Regions from separate parts of the Nonomuraea sp. NPDC049684 genome, predicted to be linked through region 2. Evidence: riboswitches for the same ligand, from Rfam matches in the RefSeq annotation. Region 2 holds a riboswitch; the other holds the start of a gene.

Region 1 (11,023 bases), on a different contig from region 2:
TAGCCCAATCAACGGGAAAGCGCTTCAGAGCAGATCGGAGCGACCTAGGGTGAGCGAAGCAGCGGGCAACGGATTCCTGTCCGTCGAGGAACTGCGGGGCGAGGTCGCCTCCGGCCGGATCGACACGGTGCTGCTCGCCGTCGCCGACATGCAGGGCAGGTTGCAGGGCAAACGGCTCTCCGCCCGCTACTTCCTGGACGAGGTGCTCCACCACGGATCCGAGGGATGCAACTACCTGCTCGCGGTCGACGTGGACATGAACACCGTCGCCGGCTACGACATGTCCTCCTGGGACCGGGGCTACGGCGACTTCGCGATGAAGCCCGACCTGTCCACCCTGCGCCGGGTCCCCTGGCAGGACGGCACCGCCCTGGTCATGGCCGACCTGGCCTGGGAGGAGGGCGGCGAGGTCACCGCCTCCCCCCGGCAGATCCTGCGCCGCCAGCTCGCCCGCCTGGCCGAGCGGGGCCTGGCCGCGTACGTGGGCACCGAGCTGGAGTTCGTCGTCTACGACGACAGCTACGAGGACGCCTGGCGGCGCGCCTACCGCGACCTGACCCCCGCCAACCTCTACAACGTCGACTACTCCCTCCTCGGCACCGCCCGCGTCGAGCCGCTGCTCCGGCGCATCAGGCGCGACATGGAGGGCGCCGGCATGTACGTCGAGTCGGCCAAGGGCGAGTGCAACCTCGGCCAGCACGAGATCGCCTTCCGCTACGACGAGGCCCTGCGCACCTGCGACAACCACTCGATCTACAAGAACGGCGCCAAGGAGATCGCCGCCCAGGAGGGCCGCTCGATCACCTTCATGGCCAAGCCGAACCAGCGCGAGGGCAACTCCTGCCACATCCACATCTCGCTGCGCGGCCTCGACGGCGGCCTGGCGATGGCGGGCGAGGGGCCGTACGGGCTCTCGCCGCTCGGCGCGCGGTTCATCGCCGGGCAGCTCGCCCGCATGCGCGAGCTCACGCTGCTGTACGCGCCCAACGTCAACTCCTACAAGCGTTACGTGCCCGGCAGCTTCGCGCCCACCGCCGTCAAGTGGGGCGTCGACAACCGCACCTGCTCCCTGCGGCTGGTGGGCCACGGGCCGTCGCTGCGGGTGGAGAACCGGGTGCCGGGCGGGGACGTCAACCCCTACCTGGCGGTGTCGGCGCTGATCGCGGCCGGGCTGGACGGCATCGACCGGGAGCTGCCGCTGGAGGACGCCTTCACCGGCAACGCCTACGACTCCGGCGCCGAGACCGTGCCGCACACGCTGCGGGACGCGCTCGCCCTGTTCGAGGGGTCGAAGCTGGCCAGGGAGGCGTTCGGCGACGACGTGGTCGAGCACTACGCGAACAACGCGCGCGTGGAGCTGGCCGCCTTCGACGCGGCGGTGACGGACTGGGAGCTGTTCCGTGGTTTCGAGCGAATGTGACGGTAGGCATGAGGATCGTTAATCCGGCGACGGAAGAGGTCGTCGCCGAGGTCGAGATGGCGGACGCGGCCGAGGTCGACCGGGCGGTGGAGCGGGCCGCGAAGGCGTACCGGAGCTGGCGGGAGGTGGCGCCGGGCGACCGGGCGCGGCTGCTGCGCCGCTTCGCCGACCTGGTGGACGCCCACGGCGAGGAGCTGGCCCGGCTGGAGCTGGACAACGCCGGGCACCCGATCGGCAACGCGCGCTGGGCGGCCGGGGCCGTCCGCGACGTGCTGCACTTCTACGCCGCCGCCCCCGAGCGCAACCACGGCAAGCAGATCCCGGTGCCCGGCGGCGTGGACGTCACGTTCCAGGAGCCGCTGGGCGTGGTGGGCGTCATCGTGCCGTGGAACTTCCCGATGCTGATCATGTCGTGGGGCGTGGCCCCGGCGCTGGCGGCGGGCAACACGGTGATCGTCAAGCCGGCGGAATGGACTCCGCTCACGGCGCTGCGGCTGGCCGAGCTGGCCCTGGCGGCGGGCCTGCCCGAGGGGGTGCTCCAGGTGCTGCCCGGGGCAGGGGAGGTCGCGGGCGCCCGGCTGGTCGAGCATCCCGGCGTGGCCAAGATCGTGTTCACCGGCTCGACCGAGGTGGGCAAGGAGATCGCCGCGAAGGCGGCGGCGCAGGTCAAGCGGGTGACGCTGGAGCTGGGCGGCAAGTCGGCGAACATCGTCTTCGCCGACTCCGATCTCGGCAAGGCGGCCAGCACCGCTCCCTACGCGGTCTTCGACAACTCCGGCCAGGACTGCTGCGCCCGCTCGCGCATCCTCGTCCAGGCCGAGGTGTACGACGAGTTCCTGGAACGCCTGTCGGCGGCGGTGCGCGGCGTCAAGGTCGGCGACCCGCTCGACGAGTCCACCGAGATGGGCCCGCTGATCAGCGCCGAGCACCTGGAACGCGTCCGCGGCTTCGTCGAGGGCACGCCCTACCTCCAGGGCGACTGCCCCCAGGGCAAGGGCTTCTGGTTCCCGCCGACCGTGCTCACCTCCGAGGTCACCGACCGCGCCTTCACCGAGGAGATCTTCGGCCCGGTCGTGTCGGTGGTGCCGTTCAGCGACGAGGCCGAGGCCGTGCGCATCGCCAACGACACGCCGTACGGGCTGAGCGGGTCCATCTGGACGCGCGACGTCGGGCGGGCGCTGCGGGTGGCCCGCGCGGTGGAGTCGGGCGCCCTGTCGGTGAACTCGCACTCCTCGGTGCGCTACTGGACGCCGTTCGGCGGCTTCAAGCAGTCCGGCCTCGGCCGCGAGCTCGGCCCGGACGCCCTGACGGCCTTCACCGAGACCAAGAACGTCTTCATCTCATGGGAGTGACAGTGCAGCGATTGCAGGATCGGGTGGCCGTCGTCACGGGGGCGGGCAGCGGCATCGGGCTGGCCACGGCGCGCAGGTTCGCGCAGGAGGGCGCGAAGGTCGTCTGCGTCGACATCGACGAGGAGGCCGGGGCCAAGGCCGCGGGCGAGGTCGGCGGCCTCTTCGTCAAGGCCGACGTGACCAGCGAGGACGACGTCGTCCGGATGTTCGCCACGGCCCACGAGACCTACGGCAGCGTGGACGTCGCCTTCAACAACGCCGGCATCTCGCCGCCCGACGACGACTCGATCCTGGAGACCGGCCTCGACGCCTGGCGCCGCGTCCAGGAGGTGAACCTGACCAGCGTGTACCTGTGCTGCAAGCACGCCATCCCGTACATGCGGCGGCAGGGCAAGGGGTCGATCATCAACACCGCGTCGTTCGTGGCGGTGATGGGGTCGGCCACGTCGCAGATCTCGTACACGGCCTCCAAGGGCGGCGTGCTGGCGATGTCGCGCGAGCTGGGCGTGCAGTTCGCCCGCGAGGGCATCCGGGTCAACGCGCTGTGCCCGGGGCCGGTGAACACGCCGCTGCTGCAGGAGCTGTTCGCCAAGGACCCCGAGCGGGCCCAGCGGCGCCTGGTGCACATTCCGGTGGGCCGCTTCGCCGAGGCGTCGGAGATCGCCGCCGCCGTGGCGTTCCTGGCCAGCGACGACGCCTCCTTCATCACGGGGGCCGAGTTCCTGGTGGACGGCGGCATCTCCGGCGCGTACGTGACGCCGCTGTGACCCGTCCGGTCATCGGCGTCACGACGTACGTCGAGCCCGCCCGGTTCACCGTGTGGGACCTGCCCGTCGCACTGCTGCCGTACATGTACGTCGAGAAGATCGTCCAGGCCGGCGGGCAGCCCGTGCTGCTGCCGCCGGCCGGCGATCCCGCCCAGGTCGTGGGGCGGCTCGACGGTCTCGTCCTGGCCGGCGGCGGCGACGTCGACCCGGCCAGGTACGGCCGCGCGGCGCACGAGCGCACCGGCTACGTCCGGCGGTTCCGGGACGAGGCCGAGTTCGCCCTCCTGGCGGCGGCCCTGGAGGCCGGGCTGCCGTTCCTGGGCATCTGCCGCGGCCTCCAGGTGCTCAACGTGCTGCTCGGCGGCACCCTGCACCAGCACCTGCCCGACGTGACCGGGCACACCGGCCACTCCCCCGCGCCCGGCGAGTTCGGCCACCTGCCGGTCACGCCCGTGCCCGGCAGCCGCCTGGCCAAGGCGCTCGGCACGGACCCGGTGGCGGTCCCGCACTACCACCACCAGGCGATCGACGGGCTCGCCCCCGGACTCACGGTCACCGCCACGGCCGCCGACGGGACGATCGAGGCGGTGGAGCTCGACTCCGGCGGTTTCGCGGCGGCGGTCCAGTGGCACCCGGAGGCGGGCGACGGGGCGGCGCTCTTCGAGGCGTTCACGGCGGCCTGCTGAGACCGTTACTGGAAAGCTTCTTTACCTTTTCTGCGCCCTAAAATCCCGCGAAATCCCAGCTCAGGGGGCCATACCACCGCGTTATAGGAAACTTGTTGGGTACCGGGTCGCGCCATCCCGGTGTCACCCTGTGTTCATCCCCAGCCGGCCGGGGCTCTTCCACTCCACACCCCCCTGAGGAGCCAGAGAGTGAACCCCAAACTCAGGTTGGGGGCTGCCGCAATGCTCGCGCTAGCCCTGACCACCAGCTCGCTGGTGGGCGCCACGAGCGCCACAGCCCAAGCGTCGCAGGTGGCCGATCCTCCCAGCCCCGACGAGCGCAGGAACGCGATCGCCACCGCACACAACGCGATCCTGGCCGACTCGGCGGCATTGCTGGCATCCGAGCAGGACACGTTCACGCTGACGTCGACCGTCGAAGGCGTCCGCGGCCTGCAGTACCTGACCTACGCCCGCAAGCACGCGGGCCTGCCCGTCTACGGCGGCGACGTGGTCGTCGCCACGGACGCCTCCGGCGCGGTGGTCGACACGGTCGCCACCGGGCAGCGCACGAAGATCGGGATCGGCACGAAGGCGAAGGTCACCGCGGCCCAGGCCGCCGTGACGGCCAGGGCCAAGGTGGCCAGGGTCGAGACCGTCGCCACGCCGGTGCTGTCCGTGCACGCCACCACGACGACCCCGCGGCTGGCCTGGGAGGTGCTCGTCACCGGCGCCACCGCCGCCGGTCACGAGACCAAGCTCCACGTCTACGTGGACGCCCTCACCGGCAGGGTCATCGACGACTGGGACGAGGTGCGCGACGGCACCGGCAACAGCTACTACGTCGGCACCGTCACCATCGACACCAGCCCCTCGTACACGATGCGCGACCCCCGCAGGAGCGGCGTGGCGTGCGGCGGCCAGAACGGCTCGCCGTACACCAAGACCACCGACACCTGGGGCAACGGCTCGGGCACGAACCTGGAGACCGCCTGCGTCGACGCGCTCTACGCCGCGCAGCGGGAATGGGACATGCTGAGCGCCTGGCTCGGCCGCAACGGCATCAACGGCCAGGGCGGCGGCTACCCGGCCCGCGTCGGCCTGGCCGACGTCAACGCCTACTGGAACGGCCAGTACGGCTCCTTCGGCCACAACTCCGCCAACTCCCAGCAGCTCACGTCGATGGACGTGGTCGGCCACGAGTTCGGCCACGGCATCTTCCAGTTCACCAGCGGCGGCTCGGGCAGCGGCAACGAGACCGGCGGCATGAACGAGTCCACCGGCGACATCTTCGGCGCGCTCACCGAGGCGTACGCCAACAACCCGAACGACCCGCCGGACTACCTGGTCGGCGAGGAGGTCAACCTCTCCGGGTCCGGGCCGATCCGCAACATGTACAACCCGTCGGCCCTCAGCCACCCGAACTGCTACAGCGCCTCCATCCCGAACACCGAGGTGCACGCGGCGGCCGGCCCGCAGAACCACTGGTTCTACCTCGTGGCCGAGGGCACCAACCCCTCGGGCAAGCCCGCCAGCACCCGCTGCGACAACGGCGCCGCGATCACCGGCATCGGCATACGCAAGGCCGGTGAGGTGTTCATGTCCGCGCTGAACATGAAGACCCAGCCGTGGACGCACGCCAAGGCCAGGGTCGCCACCCTCCAGGCCGCCAAGACCCTGTACCCGGGCAGCTGCACCGAGTTCAACGTGGTCAAGAACGCCTGGGACGGCGTCAGCGTACGGGCCCAGTCCGGCGAGCCGACCTGCACCCAGGGCAGCAACGACTTCTCGGTCAACCTGAACCCCGCCTCCGGCAGCGTCACCCCGGGCCAGAGCACCACGACCACGGTGAGCACCACCGTGACCGGCGGCTCGGCGCAGTCGATCACCCTGCGGACCGGCACCCTGCCGGCCGGCGTGACCGCCTCGTTCAGCCCGGCCACCATCACCGCGGGGCAGAGCTCGACGCTGACGATCAGCACCTCGGCGAGCAGCCCGCAGGGCAGCCACTCGATCGCGATCACGGCCGACGGCGCCGACGTGGACCGCCAGGCCACCTACAACCTGCAGATCGGGCAGAGCTCGCCGAACGACTACTCCTTCGGCGTGACCCCGTCGTCGGCCTCGGTGCAGGCCGGGCAGTCGGCCACGGCCACGGTCAGCACGCAGGTCACCGCCGGTCAGGCGCAGAGCGTCGCCCTGTCGGCGAGCAACGTGCCCGCGGGCGTGACGGTCAGCTTCAGCCCGTCCACGATCACCGCCGGGCAGTCGTCCACGGTGACGTTCGCGACCACGAGCGGCGTGACGCCGAGCACGTACACGATCAGTCTGAACGCCGACGGCGCGAGCGCCGACCACTCGGCCTCCTTCAGCCTGACGGTGGGCGGCGGCCAGGGCACCACGTGGCAGACGTACACGGCCTACACGGCCGGACAGACCGTCACCTACCAGGGCGTCAGCTACCGCTGCCTCCAGGCGCACACCAGCCTGCCGGGCTGGGAGCCGCCCAACACCCCTGCCCTCTGGCAGCCGGTCTAAGTCGCTCGACCTGGGCGGCCACGCCGGGGTGGCCGCCCAACCCCCTTGAGGAGCCACAGAACGTGAACGCCATGCTCAGGCTGGGCGCCGCGGCCACCGCCGCGCTGGCCCTGACCCTCACCACGCCGGCCGGACCGGCCGGCGCCGCCGCCGACCCCGCGCCCGACATCCCCGTCGCGAACGTGACGGCGCATCTGAGCCAGTTGCAGTCCATCGCCACGAGCAACGGCGGCAACCGCGCCTCGGGCAGGCCGGGCTTCACCGCCTCGATGAACTACATCAAGGGCAAGCTGGACGCGGCCGGCTTCACCACCCGCGTGCAGAACTTCAGCGGCGGCAGCAACCTGATCGCCGACTGGCCGGGCGGCCCTGCCAACCAGACCGTGATGCTCGGCGCCCACCTCGACAGCGTCGCGGCCGGCCCCGGGATCAACGACAACGGTTCCGGCTCGGCCGCCCTCCTGGAGAACGCCCTCACCCTCGCCGCCCGCAGGCCCACGCTCACCAAGCACGTGCGCTTCGGCTGGTGGGGCGCCGAAGAGGCGGGCATGGTCGGGTCCAGGTACTACGTGCAGAACGGCGGCGCGAGCGGCGTCGAGGTGTACCTGAACTTCGACATGATCGCCTCGACCAACGCCGGCTACTTCGTCTACGACGACGACGCGGCGATCCAGCGGACCTTCAACGACTACTTCGCCACCATCGGCCTGCAGACCGAGGGTGACAGGGAGGGCGACGGCCGCAGCGACCACGCCTCCTTCAAGAGCGCGGGCGTCCGGGTCGGCGGCCTGGCCACCGGGGCCGGGGCGGTCAAGAGCTCGGCCCAGGCCGCCAAGTGGGGCGGCTCGGCCGGGCAGGCGTTCGACCGCTGCTACCACAGCGCCTGCGACAGCTACCCGAGCGCCATCAACACCACGGCGCTCGACCGCAACTCCGACGCCATCGCGTACGCCATATGGAAGCTCGCCGTGGGCACCAGCACGCCCACGGAGAACGACTACTCGATCTCGGTGACCCCGTCGTCGGCGTCGGTCCAGGCCGGTCAGTCGGCTACCGCGGCGGTCAGTACCCAGGTCACGTCCGGCCAGGCGCAGAGCGTCGCGCTCTCCGCCGGGAACGTGCCGAGCGGGGTCACCGTCTCCTTCAGCCCGTCCACGGTTCAGGCGGGCCAGTCGTCCACCGTCACGATCGCCACCGCCAGCGGCGTCGTGGCGGGGACGTACACCATAGGGATCAACGGCGACGGGACGACGGCGGACCACTCCGCGTCCTTCACCCTGACCGTCGGAGGGGACGGCCAGGGCACCACCTGGACGGCTTACAAGTCGTACACGGCCGGAGACGTCGTCACCTACCAGGGGGTCAGCTACCGCTGCCTCCAGGCGCACACCAGCCTGCCGGGCTGGGAGCCGCCGAACGTGCCCGCCCTCTGGGCACGGGCCTGACCCTCGGGCCTGATCCTCGGGCCTGACCCTCGGGCCTGATCCTCGGGCCTGATCCTCGGGCCTGATCCCGGGTTCGATCCCCCGCGGGCCGGTCCCGGCCGGCCCGCCCAGAGCTGCCGCGTGCGAGCTGACCTGCCATGACCGGCTCGCGCGCGGCCACCAACGCGGCCGCGACCCCGCCTCTCCGGGGCCGCGGCCGCTTTTCGCTGCGTGCGGGATGCCGCGGATGCCGCGGATGGCGGGGGGCGAAGCGCGACAACACCCCCATGACGGCACTAGGCTGACGGACATCACCGGCGAAACCGTGCGGGAGAGCACCCTGACAGCCGGTCAGGGTCCCTGAAGGAGCAAGCCCTCCCCGCGAACCTCTCAAGGCAAAGGACCGCGCGGCAGCCCTGTAAGGCGTTCTTACGGGGAGGTGACCTCTGGAAAGCAGGCCCCCGGGGCCTCGCCGAAGGTGAAAGTCCGGTAAAACTCGGGCGAAGCTCTCAGGCATCCATGACAGAGGGGGAGGATGCTGGCATCCAATCCTGTCCTGAGGTGCGACAAATGTCCCGACCTACGCCGCTACGAGACGTCCACGAGGCCCTAGGCGCCACGCTGACCGACTTCGCCGGCTGGCTCATGCCGCTCCGGTACGGCAGCGAGTCCGCGGAGCACAAAGCCGTCCGCGAGGCGGCCGGGCTGTTCGACCTCTCGCACATGGGCGAGATCTTCCTGACCGGTCCGCAGGCCGGAGAGGCCCTCGACTACGCGCTGGTCGGCCACCTGTCGGCGCTCGCGCCCGGCCGGGCCAGGTACACGATGATCGTGGACGAGCGCGGCGGGGTGCTCGACGACCTCATCGTCTACCGGCTGGCGGACGAGGAGTTCATGGTGGTGGCCAACGCCTCGAACTCCGACAAAGTCGCGGATGAGCTGAAAAATCGTACTAAGTCGTATGACGCGGTGGTCGATGACCGCTCCCAGCAGTACGCCCTCATCGCGATCCAGGGCCCCAAGGCCCAGGAGATCCTGGCCACGCTCACCGACGCCGACCTCGACGGTCTCAAGTACTACGCGGGCCTGCCCGGCGTGGTCGACGGCCGCCAGGCGCTCATCGCCCGCACCGGCTACACCGGCGAGGACGGCTTCGAGCTCTTCGTCGCCAACCAGGACGCCGTGCCGCTCTGGCGCGCCCTGGAGGCGGCGGGCGAGCCGCACGGCCTGCGCGCCGCCGGTCTGTCCAGCCGCGACACCCTCAGGCTGGAGGCCGGCATGCCGCTCTACGGCAACGAGCTGAGCTCCGACCTGACCCCGTTCGACGCGGGGCTGGGCAGAGTGGTGAAATTCGACAAGCCCGGTGACTTCGTCGGCAGGGCGGCGCTGGAGGCGGTCAAGGACGACCAGCCCCGCCGCCGCCTCGTCGGCCTGGTCGCCCAGGGCCGCCGGGTGCCGCGTCACGGCTACCCGGTCACCCGCGACGGCGCCGTCGTCGGCGAGGTCACCAGCGGTGCGCCCTCCCAGACCCTGGGCAAGCCCATCGCGATGGCCTACGTGAACGCCGGGGCCGACACAGGTCTGGCCGTGGACATCCGGGGCAGCCATGAACCTATGGACCTGGTCGAGCTGCCCTTCTACAGGAGGAACAAGTGAGCAACATCCCTGACGACCTGAACTACACCAAGGAGCACGAGTGGGTGTCGGGCGTGGACGACGGCATCACCGTGACCGTCGGCATCACGGCCTTCGCCGCCGAGGCTCTTGGTGACGTCGTCTTCGTGCAGCTCCCCGAGGTCGGTTCGACCGTCGAGGCGGGTGACTCGGTCGGCGAGGTGGAGTCCACCAAGTCGGTGAGCGAGATCTACGCCCCCGTCGGCGGCGAGATCGTCGAGGTGAACTCGGCCGTGGCCGACGACCCGTCGCTGGCCAACAGCGACCCGTACGGCGACGGCTGGATGTTCCGCGTCCGCATGGAGGGCGACGCGGAGGACCTGCTGTCCGCCGAGGAGTACACGGCGCTCACCTCAGGCGAGTCCTGACACCACCGCCGGGGCCCGCGGCGGGCCCCGGCACTTCCTGAACTGAAGGGCGCCCATCAATGGCGATCAGCGTCTTCGACCTCTTCAAGATCGGCATCGGACCGTCCAGCTCCCACACGGGCGGCCCGATGGCCGCCGCGCACAAGTTCGCCCGCGGGCTGCACGACGACGGCCTGCTCCCCCGCGTGGCCCGCGTCGAGGTCATCCTGTACGGCTCGCTCGGCCTGACCGGCAAGGGCCACGGCAGCGACAAGGCGGTGCTGCTCGGCCTGTCCGGTGAGAAGCCGGAGCTGGTCGACGTCGACTCCGTCGACGCCCGCCTGGCCGAGATGCGCGCCTCGGGCACGGTCAACCTCTACGGCGAGCGCGAGATCCCCTTCGTCGTGGGCCAGGACCTCGTCTTCGAGCGCAAGATCTCCCTGCCCGAGCACCCCAACGGCATGCGCTTCACCGCCCGCGACGAGCAGGGCGAGACCGTGCGCGAGAAGGTCTACTTCTCCGTCGGCGGCGGCTTCGTCGTGGACGAGAAGGCCACCGGCGCCGACCGCATCAAGCCCGACGACACCGTCCTGCCCTACCCGTTCGCCTCGGGCGAGGAGCTGCTCAAGCACTGCTCGAACACCGGCCTGTCGATCTCCGCCCTGATGCTGGAGAACGAGAAGGCGTTCGGGCGCACCGAGGAGGAGATCCGCGCGGGCATCCTCAACCTGTGGCGGGTGATGTCGGAGTGCGTGCGGCGCGGCATCAGCAAGGAGGGCGTGCTGCCCGGCGGCCTGAAGGTCAAGCGCCGGGCCAACCAGCTCCACCGGCGGCTG
Region 2 (11,023 bases):
CTGCGCGGCTGCGTCATCGGCAAGAGCACCGACGTCATGGGCGGCGCCCGCGTCGAGGAGAACGCCGTCATCGGCGACGAGTGCGTCATCGAGGCCGAGGCGTACGTCTCCAGCGGCGTCAAGGTCTACCCGTTCAAGACCATCGAGGCCGGCGCGGTCGTCAACACCAGCGTCATCTGGGAGTCGCGCGGCCAGCGCAACCTGTTCGGCCCGCGCGGGGTCAGCGGCCTGGTCAACGTCGAGATCACCGCCGAGCTGTGCGTCCGGCTGGCCGGCGCGTACGCCACCACCCTGCGCAAGGGCGCCTACGTCGTCACCTCCCGCGACTGCTCCCTGGCCGCAAGGGCGCTCAAGCGGGCCGTCATCGGCGCCCTGACCGCCGCCGCGATCAACGTCCTGGACCTGGAGGCCGCGCCGCTGCCCGTGGCCCGCTTCCACACCGCCCGCGAGTCGGCCGCCGGCGGCATCGCCCTGCGCACCACGCCCGGCGACCCGCAGAGCGTCGACATCGTCATCATGGACGACCGCGGCGCCGACCTGCCCCCGGCCGCCCAGCGCAAGCTGGAGCGGGTCTTCTCCCGCCAGGAGTACCGGCGGGCCTTCCCCGGCGAGATCGCCGAGCTGCACTACCCGGCCAGGGCCGTCGAGGGCTACACGCACGAGCTGATGCGGGCCATCGGCGTCACCGGCGTCAGGGACATGAAAGTCGTGGTCGACTGCGCCGGCGGCACCTCCTCCCTGGTGATGCCCACGCTGCTCAGCCGCGCCGGCGTCGAGGTGCTCACCGTCAACGCCCGGCTGGACGACGTCTCGCCCACCGAGACGCTGGCCGAGCGCCGGCGCGACCTGCAACGCCTGTCGGAGCTGGTCAGCTCCTCGCGGGCGGCCTTCGGCGTCCGCTTCGACCCGGTCGGGGAGCGCATCGCGCTGGTGGACGAGACCGGCCAGCTCATCAGCGAGGATCGCGCCCTGCTGGTCGTGCTGGACCTGGTGGCGGCCGAGCGCCGGGGCGGCCGGGTGGCCCTGCCGGTCACCACCACGCGGGTCGCCGAGCAGGTCTGCCGCTTCCACGGCGTGCAGGTGCAGTGGACCTCGACCGCGCTCGACGCCCTGACCTCCGCCGCCCAGGGCCCCGACATGATCTTCGCGGCCGACGGGCGCGGCGGGTTCGTCGTGCCGGAGTTCAGCCCGGCCATCGACGGCCTGGCCGCGTTCATGCGCCTGCTGGGCCTGGTGGCCCGCACCCGGCTGTCGCTCAGCCAGATCGACGCCAGGATCCCCGAGGTCAAGCTGCTGCGCCGGAGCGTCCCGACCCAGTGGGCGGCCAAGGGCGCGGTGATGCGCTCGGTCATCGAGGCCGCCGAGGCCGAGCCCGACGGCTGGCGCGTGGACACCACCGACGGCGTGCGGGTCGCCCGCGACGACGGGTCGTGGGTGCTGATCCTGCCCGCCGCCGCCGAGCCGGTCACCGAGCTGTGGGCCGAGGCCCCCGACATGGACGGCGCGCAGGCATTGCTCGAACGGTGGGCCCGCGTGGTCGAGCAGGCGGCCGTCTGATCACGTAGAGTAGCGGAAAAGCCTTCGCCCGAGATGTGCGCGCGGAGTGCCGCAAGATCGTAATGTAGAAACGCGCGGCGGCATGGACCACGGGGTGGGGGCGGCGGTAACTTTGTCAGCGTCCGAACCGCAGTCCAGCGCCCCGCCTTGACCTTTGCCGCTGATCAGCGTAAGTTGCGGCATTCGCAAACTTGAAGAGCGAAGGCAGGCGCGTCCCCAGCACCGTCGCCGCGTCTTCGCGGTAGGAGGCCGAGCCGATCGATGCCGAGCGTCTACTGCACGCAGTGCGGGCACGCCAACCCCGAGGATGCCCGTTTCTGTTCCCGCTGTGGGTCACCGCTGACCAGACCCGAGGTCTCCGGGGACACCACGTCGACGATCTCGGTCGCGGGAATCGAGGCGTACGAGGCTGAGACAGGCGACATGCTCCTGGCCGAACGGGCGCTGGTCGAACAGCTCCCGCCCGGCACGGCGTTGCTCACGGTGACCAGAGGGCCCAACCAGGGCAGCCGGTTCCGGCTGGACAAAGACCTCACCACGACCGGGCGCCACCCGGAGAGCGACATCTTCCTCGACGACATCACCGTCTCCCGCCGCCACGTGGAGTTCTACCGCCACCGCGGCGGCCAGTTCTCCGTACGCGACGTGGGCAGCCTCAACGGCACCTACGTCAACCGGGAGCGCATCGAGGAGGTTCCCCTGCACTCCGGAGACGAGGTGCAGATCGGCAAGTTCCGCCTCGTCTTCCTGATGAGGGTCAACGCCGGCGCATGAGCTCACAGGCGGCACGCTCGCACATGAGCATCGGGGAGGTGCTCGCCCTGCTGCAGGGCGAGTTCCCCGACGTCACCGTGTCCAAGATCCGCTTCTTGGAGGGTGAGGGGCTGATCGAGCCCGAGCGCAGCCCCTCGGGCTACCGCAAGTTCACCCATCTCCACGTCGAGCAGTTGCGTTTCATCCTGACCGAGCAGCGCGACCACTACCTGCCGCTGCGGGTGATCAAGGACAGGATGGCCGAGAGCTTCGGCCGTCCGCGCGCGGTGCAGCAGACCCAGGAGATCCGGTACGACCGGGCCCAGCTGCTGGAGGCGGCCGGCATCGACGAGGAGACCCTCGCCGAGCTGGAGGACTACGGCCTGCTCGCCCCCGTGGCCAGGCGCTACGACGAGGAGGCGCTGAAGATCGCGCGCAGCGTCGGCGCCCTGGCCCGCTTCGGCCTGCACGCCCGCCATCTGCGCGCGGTCAAGGCCGCCGCCGAGCGGGAGTGCGGGCTGGTCGAGCAGACCGTCGCGCCCATACTCAAGCGGCGCGCGCCCGGCGCCATCGGCGAGGCCGACGAGGCCGCCAGGGAGCTGTCCACGCTCCTGCTCGACCTGCACGCCTCGCTGGTCCGTCTCGGCGTCAGGTCTGTCCTGGGCCGCTGAGGGCACAGAGCTGGAAGGCCGGGGCACATTCCAGGCCTGCCGGGTGTTACGTTGAAATGCATAGGCGTGTAGCAGAAACGACCCAGTCAACAGCTGTGCCGGGTGACCGGCCGGCCGAATACGGAGCAGCCCGTGTTGCAGATGGAGGTCGTGGGCGTTCGAGTTGAGATGCCCACAAATCAGCCGATCGTCTTGCTCAAGGAGGCACACGGGGAACGGTTCCTTCCGATCTGGATCGGCATGACCGAGGCGACCGCGATCGCCCTGGCGCAGGCCGAGGAGCCGCCGCCCCGGCCGCTCACCCACGACCTGTTCAGGGACGTGCTGAGCGCGCTCGGCGTCGGGCTGCGCGCGGTCAACATCGTGGCCCTGCGTGACGGCATCTTCTTCGCCGACCTGGTGTTCTCCAACGGCGTGGAGGTCAGCGCCCGCCCCTCCGACTCCATCGCCCTGGCGCTGCGCACCGGCGCGCGCATCTTCGCCAGCGAAGAGGTCGTCCAGGAGGCCGGTGTGATCATCCCTGACGACCAGGAGGACGAGGTGGAGAAGTTCAGGGAGTTCCTTGACACGATCACTCCCGAGGACTTCGGCAGGGCGGGGTAGGTATTTCAGTGCATTTACGCTTCACGACGCGCCGAGCCGGATCGTTGACTGAGCATGGTCACGGTCCTACGGTGCAAGTGAAACCCGTGGTCGCCCTTTACGAACCCCCAGATCAGGCCATGGGATGAGAGAAAGCCGGAGGTCCGCGTGGCGGTCAGCAGCGGCGAGGGAAAGACGGCCGGCCAGGAAGATCCGGTGCGGCGCGAGAGCGCGCGGCAGCGTGCCGGAGAGCAGGGACTGCTCTTCGACGAGCAGCCCGCGACGGTGCCCGACGACATCGGATACCGCGGGCCCACAGCCTGCTCGGCGGCCGGCATCACCTACAGGCAGCTCGACTACTGGGCGCGCACGGGCCTGGTCGAGCCCACGATAAGAGCCGCGCACGGCTCGGGCTCGCAGCGGCTCTACAGCTTCCGCGACATCCTGGTGCTCAAGGTCGTCAAACGGCTGCTCGACACCGGGGTGTCGTTGCAGCAGATCCGCACCGCGGTGCAGCATCTGCGTGACCGCGGGGTCGCCGACCTCGCGCAGATCACGCTCATGAGCGACGGTGTCAGCGTCTACGAGTGCACCTCGGCCGACGAGGTGATCGATCTCCTCCAGGGCGGCCAGGGCGTGTTCGGCATCGCGCTCGGCCGGGTCTGGCGAGAGGTCGAGGGCTCCCTCGCGGAGCTGCCGGGGGAACGGGCGGCGGTCGAGGACACCGTCCCGGCCGACCATCCCGCTGACGAGCTCGCCAAGCGGCGTCGCGCACGCCGCACGGGGTGAGCTGAACCGCTGAACACACCGTAGTAATCTAGGACAGAGTAAGGCTGATGACCCCGTGCGGGAGAGTCCCTGGGCTTCGGTCCTGGGGCGCCGAAGGAGCAACCCTCCCCGGAATCTCTCAGGCATCCCGTACCGCTCGGGTGAGGCAACTCTGGAAAGCAGGTGCGCCCGCCAGGCGCACCTCACCGACGGTGCAAGCCCCATGGTGGGGTGAAGCTCTCAGGTCGCGATGACGTCGCGATGACAGAGGGGGAGATCCGGCACTCGCCCGCGCCCTGGCGCCGGTCTCCAAGCCTCGGGAGGCAACCTCCATGACCGACCTGTCCGCTCCGCCGTTCTCGTCCAGGCACATCGGCCCATCCGAGTCCGAGCAGCAGCGCATGCTCGAGGCCGTGGGCTTCGAGTCCGTCGGCGATCTGGTGGCCGTGGCCGTGCCCGAGGCCATCAGGGTCAAGGACCGGCTCAAGCTGCCGGCCGCCGCGAGCGAGACCGAGGCCATCGCCGAGCTGCGCGAGCTGGCCTCCCGCAACCGGGTGCTGACCTCCATGATCGGCCTGGGCTACTACGACACCGTCACGCCCGCCGTCATCCGGCGCAACCTGCTGGAGAACCCGGGCTGGTACACCGCCTACACGCCGTACCAGCCGGAGATCTCGCAGGGCCGCCTGGAGGCGCTGCTGAACTTCCAGACGGTCGTCTCCGACCTGACCGGCCTCGACGTCGCCGGCGCCTCCCTGCTGGACGAGGCCACCGCCGCGGCCGAGGCCATGACGCTGGCCCGCCGGGCCGGCAGGTCCAAGAGCGACGTGTTCGTGGTCGACGCCGACACGCTGCCCCAGACCAAGGCCGTGCTGGCCACCCGCGCCGAGCCGCTCGGCATCACGCTGGTCGAGCACGACCTCGACGGCGAGCTGCCGGAGTGCTTCGGCGTGCTCGTCCAGTACCCGGGCGCCTCGGGCCGCCTGCGCGACTTCCGCGACGTGGCCGCCAGGGCGCACGAGGCGGGCGCGCTCGTCGTGGCCGCCGCCGACCTGCTGGCCCTCACGCTGGTGGCCGCCCCCGGCGAGCTGGGCGCCGACATCGCCGTCGGCTCCTCCCAGCGCTTCGGCGTCTCCTTCGGGTTCGGCGGGCCGCACGCGGCCTACATGTCCGTACGCGAGGGCCTGCAGCGGCAGATGCCCGGCCGCCTGGTCGGCGTGTCGGTCGACGTCGACGGCGACCCCGCCTACCGGCTGGCCCTGCAGACCCGCGAGCAGCACATCCGCCGTGAGAAGGCCACCAGCAACATCTGCACCGCCCAGGTCCTGCTGGCCGTGATCGCCGGCATGTACGCCGTCTACCACGGCCCCGAGGGCCTGCGCCGGATCGCGCACCGCGTGCACCGGCACGCCGTCGCGCTGGCCGGCGGGCTGCGCGAGGCCGGCCTGGAGGTCGTGCACGGCGAGTTCTTCGACACCGTGCTCGTCCGTGTGCCCGGCGGGGCCGCCGAGGTGGTTGCCGCCGCCGCCGAGCGGGGCGTCAACCTGTGGCAGGCCGGCGACGACCACGTCTCGATCGCCTGCGACGAGAAGACCGGCGCGGCCGAGCTGGTCAAGGTGTGGGCCGCCTTCGGCGTCGAGCGCCAGGACGTGGCGCTGGAGGCCGACGCGCTGCCGGCCGAACTGCTGCGCGAGTCGGACTACCTGACCCACCCGGTCTTCCACAGTCACCGCTCCGAGACCGCGATGCTGCGCTACCTGCGCAGGCTGCAGGACAAGGACATCGCGCTCGACCGTTCGATGATCCCGCTCGGCTCGTGCACGATGAAGCTGAACGCGACCACCGAGATGGAGCCGATCACCTGGCCGGAGTTCGCCGGCGTGCACCCGTACGCGCCGGAGGCCCAGACCGAGGGCTACCGGGAGCTCGTCGGCACCCTGGAGGGCTGGCTGGCCGAGGTGACCGGCTACGACGCGGTCTCCATCCAGCCGAACGCCGGCTCCCAGGGCGAGTTCGCCGGCCTGCTGGCCATCCGCGCCTACCACCAGGCCAACGGCGACACCGAGCGGGACGTGTGCCTGATCCCGTCCTCGGCCCACGGCACGAACGCGGCCAGCGCCGTCATGGCGGGCATGCGGGTCGTGGTCGTGGCCTGCGACAGCGACGGGAACATCGACCTGGCCGACCTTGACGCCAAGATCGCCAAGCACCGCGACAAGCTCGCCGCGATCATGGTGACGTACCCGTCCACGCACGGCGTGTACGAGGAGTCGATCACCGAGGTCTGCGCCAAGGTGCACGAGGCCGGCGGCCAGGTCTACGTCGACGGCGCCAACCTCAACGCCCTGGTGGGCCTGGCCAAGCCGGGCGAGTTCGGCGCCGACGTGTCCCACCTGAACCTGCACAAGACGTTCTGCATCCCGCACGGCGGCGGCGGCCCCGGCGTCGGCCCGGTCGCGGTCCGCGGCCACCTGGCCGCCTACCTGCCCGGCCACCCGCTGCGCGACGGCAGCCCGGTCGGCCCGGTCTCGGCCGCCCCGTACGGCTCGGCGGGCATCCTGCCGATCTCGTGGGCGTACGTGCGGATGATGGGCTCCGAGGGCCTCACCGCGGCCACCGAGCAGGCCATCCTGTCGGCCAACTACCTGGCCAGGCGGCTGGCCCCGCACTACCCGGTGCTCTACACCGGCCGCGGCGGCCTGGTGGCCCACGAGTGCATCGTGGACCTGCGCCAGATCACCAAGGAGACCGGCGTCACCGTCGACGACGTGGCCAAGCGCCTGATCGACTACGGCTTCCACGCGCCGACCATGTCGTTCCCGGTGGCCGGCACGCTGATGATCGAGCCGACCGAGAGCGAGGACCTGGACGAGCTCGACCGGTTCGTGGACGCCATGATCGCCATCCGCGGCGAGATCGCCAAGGTGGCCTCCGGCGACTACGACAAGACCGACAACCCGCTGCGCAACGCGCCGCACACGGCCGAGTCGGTCACCGCCGACGAGTGGGCCCACCCGTACTCGCGGACCGAGGCGGCCTACCCGGTGGCCTCGCTGCGCGAGGGCAAGTACTGGGTGCCGGTGCGCCGCATCGACCAGGCGTACGGCGACCGCAACCTGGTGTGCTCCTGCCCGCCGCTGGAGGCGTACGAGGACTGATCCGCCCGCGCGGGTCCCCGCCCGGGGACCCGCGCCGGACCCGGCCCAGTCCTGCACCGTCAAGTGAGCAGACATGATCGCGACGAGCCGTTAGGCTCGGTGCGATCCGTCGCCGGAAGGAGCTCTCTTGACGTTCTCAGAGCTGCAGACCCCGCCGCTCGACACCGCCCGCCGGCTGGCCGAGGGCGGCGACCTGGAGGGTGCGGCGGCGATCCTGACCGAGCTGGTCGCCGACCCCGACAGCCCCGACCGGGCCCAGGCCGCCGTGGGGCTGGCCGTGGTGCTCGACGAGCGCGGCGACACCGAGGCCGCCCGCGCCGCGGCCCGCACCGCGCTGGCCACCGGCCATCCCGAGTACGCCGCCCAGGCCGCCTGCCACCTGGCCCAGGGCTTCGAACGCGAGGGCCGCGACGACCAGGCAAGGGCCGCCTGGCAGGCCGTGCTCGGCGTCGGCACCCCGGCCTACGTCCCGCTGGCGCACCTCGCGCTGGCCCGGCTGGCCGGCAGCCCCCAGGAGGCCGGCAAGGAGCTGCGCTCGGCCCTCGACGCGAGCCTTGACTCAGGCGACGCCGAGGCCGCCGCGCACGCGGCCCGCCAGCTCGCCGAGACGCTGCTGGAGTACGGCGACCCGGGGGAGGCCGCCGGGCTGCTGCTGGACGCGCTGGAGTTCGCCCCGGCGCGGGAGCTGCCGGGCCTGCGGGTGCTGCTCGGCATCGCGCACCTGGAACTGGCCTGCGCCGAGTTCGCCGAGGCCGTCGAGAGCGGGGCCGACCCCCAGACGGGCGCGCTGGCCATCGAGCTGCTGGCGCGCACGCTGCCGCTGCGCGGGCGCACCGAGGACGCCGGCCAGGTGTGGACCTACGGCCTGGAGCACGAGGACCAGACCATGGCCGCCGAGGTCCGGCTGCGTTTCCACCGCGACGCCTGAGCGCCGCCCGAGGAGAAGGCTCAGCCGCGGCGCATGATGGCCACGGCGGCGGCCACGTTGATGGCGACGATCGCCAGCCACGTGATCGTCAGGCCGACCAGCCCCGAGTTGCCGGACGCGATGGCGGTCAGCGGGATGCCGAGGCCCATCGAGCCCAGCGCGACGGGGATCATGGCCGCGCCGTTGTTCTGCCGCTGCTTGGGCTTGGCCGGGGTGAGGTCGTGGCCGCTCAGCTCGGCCTGGACGCGGGCGGCGATGGTGGCGTCGAGCCGTTCGACGAAGGACTCGACGAGCGCGGCCTCGTAGTCGGGGCCGAGGTCGCGGCGGGCGTCGAGGGTGGCCTGCAGGTCATCCCGGATGGGGCGCATCTCTGGCATGCAAGCCATCATCCCGGTTGTCCGGCGCGCCGTCATCAGACCTGGGAGCCAACGGCGGATCCTCCCCAGGTACGGTGCTGCCATGGAGATCATGACTCCGCGGGGGCCGGCGCTGGTGCAGGTCGACGAGGCGGCCGAGCCCCGGCTGCTGCTGGTGCTGACCCACGACTCGGCCGGGGGAGTGGACGCGCCCGACCTGCTGGCCGTCCGTGACGCCGCGCTCGGGGCGGGGGCGACCGTGGCCAGGGTGTCGCAGGCGTTCCGGGTCGCGGGGGCGCGGGCGCCGGGCTCGGCCGCCCGGCAGGACGAGGCCTGGGAAGTGGTGCTGGGCGAGCTGCGCGCCGGGTGGCCGGGGCTGCCGCTGGTGCAGGGCGGCCGGAGCAACGGCGCCCGGGTGGCCTGCCGTACGGCCTCGGCGGTGGGCGCGGCGGCGGTGGTGGCGCTGGCCTTCCCGCTGCACCCGCCCGGCAGGCCGGAGCGTTCCAGGGCCGAGGAGCTGCGCGGGGCCGGGGTCGACGTGCTGGTGGTCAACGGGGACCGGGATCCGTTCGGAGTGCCGGATCCGGCGGACTGCGCCCGGCTGGTGGTCCTGCCGGGCGAGGGCCACGACCTGAAGCGGGACCCCGCCCGGGTGGGCGAGGTCGTGGCCCGGTGGATCGGTGATTACGCCGCCGTCAGGCGGCGCCCACCAGGGGGTCGGGCCGGTGCGGCGCGATGACGGTGCCGCTGGGCAGCAGCTCCCCGGTGTCCTCGAACAGGACGACGCCGTTGCAGAGAAGGCTCCACCCCTGCTCGGGGTGGCATGCGAGGGTGCGTGCTGCCTCGCGGTCCGGCGCCTCGGCAGACGGACAGGCCGGGTCGTGCGGGCACATCGGCGTGCCTCCGATATCTCGTGGGTGCTCCCGGGAGAGGGACGGGAGCGGCTCGGGTTTGTTGTTCTGGCAAGTGTGCGACGTGGGTCACACGGTCCGACATAGCCCGTTCGGACTGTTACAGGAGGATCCCCCGGTCGTGTGACCTTCGACACAGCGTGCCTTATGCAGGATAACGGGCCAAGCGCGACACGCGCACTACGTTTGCAACCCCTTGAGCAAAGCGTCGAGCCCTCTTTCGAAGTCCACATCCGCCCTTTCGTCTCGCCTGACCCATTCATCGACTTCCGGGTCAGCCCATCCGGATTGCTGGACTTCGACCGCCACGCTGCCGAACACGAACGCCCGCAGCGCGCGCACGGCCTCGGGGGCGTCGCTCAGGCCGCCGTCGGCGAGCTGCTCGGTCTGCTCCCTGATGGCGACGGCGGTGGCGCCCTTGGGCGGCTTGGTCAGGGCCAGCGCCAGCACGCCCGGATGCTCGCGCAGCAGCTCCCGGCCCGCCCGGCACCACGCCCTGGCCGTCTCCTGCCAGGTGGCCGCCTGCTCCACGTGCACGGACGTGACGTGCTCGGCCAGCGCGTCCATCAGCGCCTCCTTGCCGCGGGGCAGGTGGTGGTAGATGGCCATGGCCTCCACCTCCAGGGCGTCGCCCAGCCGGCGCATGGTGAGCCGGCGCAGCCCCTGGCTGTCGGCGATGTGGAGTGCGGCCTCGATGATGCGCTCGCGGGAGAGTGGGACGGGAGGTCTCTTTGCGGGCATGGTGATCATCTTACTGGGCGGCCCCGTCCGTCGCCCGGTGTTCGGGGGCGGTGTCGGACGGCGTACCCTTGTGGGTTGAACAGCAAAGACTGCGTGAAGGGCAGGGTCGATGGCGTTTTTCCGTCCGCGGGTGAGCCGGGAGGCCGAGGTTCGCTACCACGCGGACCAGGAGATCTCCAAGGGCTTCCCGCAGCTGCTTGACAAGGCCAGGCAGGCCGAGCAGATCGTGCGCGACCTGCGTGCGGCCGCGGCCGACGAGATCGAGCTGCTGGCGGCGGGCCGGGCGTTCGACGTCGCGCTGACCGAGGCGCTGCGGGCCGCCGAGGCGGGGCAGCGGGCCACGTTCGGCGTGCGCTCCTACGACGACCGCATCGCGCGCCGCAAGGCCAGGGCCACCCCCCGCGGGGCCATGTGGACGGCCGAGGTCGACCGGCTGCGCACGCTGCGCGAGGAGAACCGCATGTGGGGCATCCCGCGCGTGCCCCGGCCGGTGCCCGCCACCGTCTGACCGGAGGGTCCGACCGAAGGCACACGAGAGCCCCGGCGCCGTGCGCGCCGGGGCTCTTCGTGCGTTCCGGGCCGTCACCGCCAAGGGCTG

What was found. A riboswitch is a leader RNA that binds a small molecule or an ion and turns the genes downstream of it on or off. The one in region 2 is predicted to bind glycine.
Region 1: another riboswitch for glycine. It lies ahead of gcvT (glycine cleavage system aminomethyltransferase GcvT); the one in region 2 lies ahead of gcvP (aminomethyl-transferring glycine dehydrogenase).

Annotation. Positions count from the first base shown of each region.
Region 1 is NZ_JBITLO010000002.1:95,642-106,664, forward strand. Features, by position in the region: gene ACIBST_RS06170 (glutamine synthetase family protein) at 50-1,420, shown strand; gene ACIBST_RS06175 (aldehyde dehydrogenase family protein) at 1,429-2,772, shown strand; gene ACIBST_RS06180 (3-oxoacyl-ACP reductase) at 2,763-3,539, shown strand; gene ACIBST_RS06185 (gamma-glutamyl-gamma-aminobutyrate hydrolase family protein) at 3,536-4,225, shown strand; gene ACIBST_RS06190 (M4 family metallopeptidase) at 4,448-6,742, shown strand; gene ACIBST_RS06195 (M28 family peptidase) at 6,814-8,187, shown strand; glycine riboswitch at 8,485-8,582, shown strand; glycine riboswitch at 8,603-8,702, shown strand; gene gcvT (glycine cleavage system aminomethyltransferase GcvT) at 8,737-9,822, shown strand; gene gcvH (glycine cleavage system protein GcvH) at 9,819-10,208, shown strand; gene ACIBST_RS06210 (L-serine ammonia-lyase) at 10,268-11,023, shown strand, end outside.
Region 2 is NZ_JBITLO010000006.1:354,218-365,240, forward strand. Features, by position in the region: gene ACIBST_RS22005 (sugar phosphate nucleotidyltransferase) at 1-1,557, shown strand, start outside; gene ACIBST_RS22010 (FHA domain-containing protein) at 1,819-2,331, shown strand; gene ACIBST_RS22015 (MerR family transcriptional regulator) at 2,355-2,981, shown strand; gene ACIBST_RS22020 (bifunctional nuclease family protein) at 3,114-3,584, shown strand; gene ACIBST_RS22025 (MerR family transcriptional regulator) at 3,732-4,352, shown strand; glycine riboswitch at 4,401-4,497, shown strand; gene gcvP (aminomethyl-transferring glycine dehydrogenase) at 4,664-7,489, shown strand; gene ACIBST_RS22035 (hypothetical protein) at 7,617-8,417, shown strand; gene ACIBST_RS22040 (hypothetical protein) at 8,438-8,794, opposite strand; gene ACIBST_RS22045 (alpha/beta family hydrolase) at 8,877-9,512, shown strand; gene ACIBST_RS22050 (DUF5999 family protein) at 9,469-9,666, opposite strand; gene ACIBST_RS22055 (TetR/AcrR family transcriptional regulator C-terminal domain-containing protein) at 9,865-10,425, opposite strand; gene ACIBST_RS22060 (hypothetical protein) at 10,535-10,933, shown strand.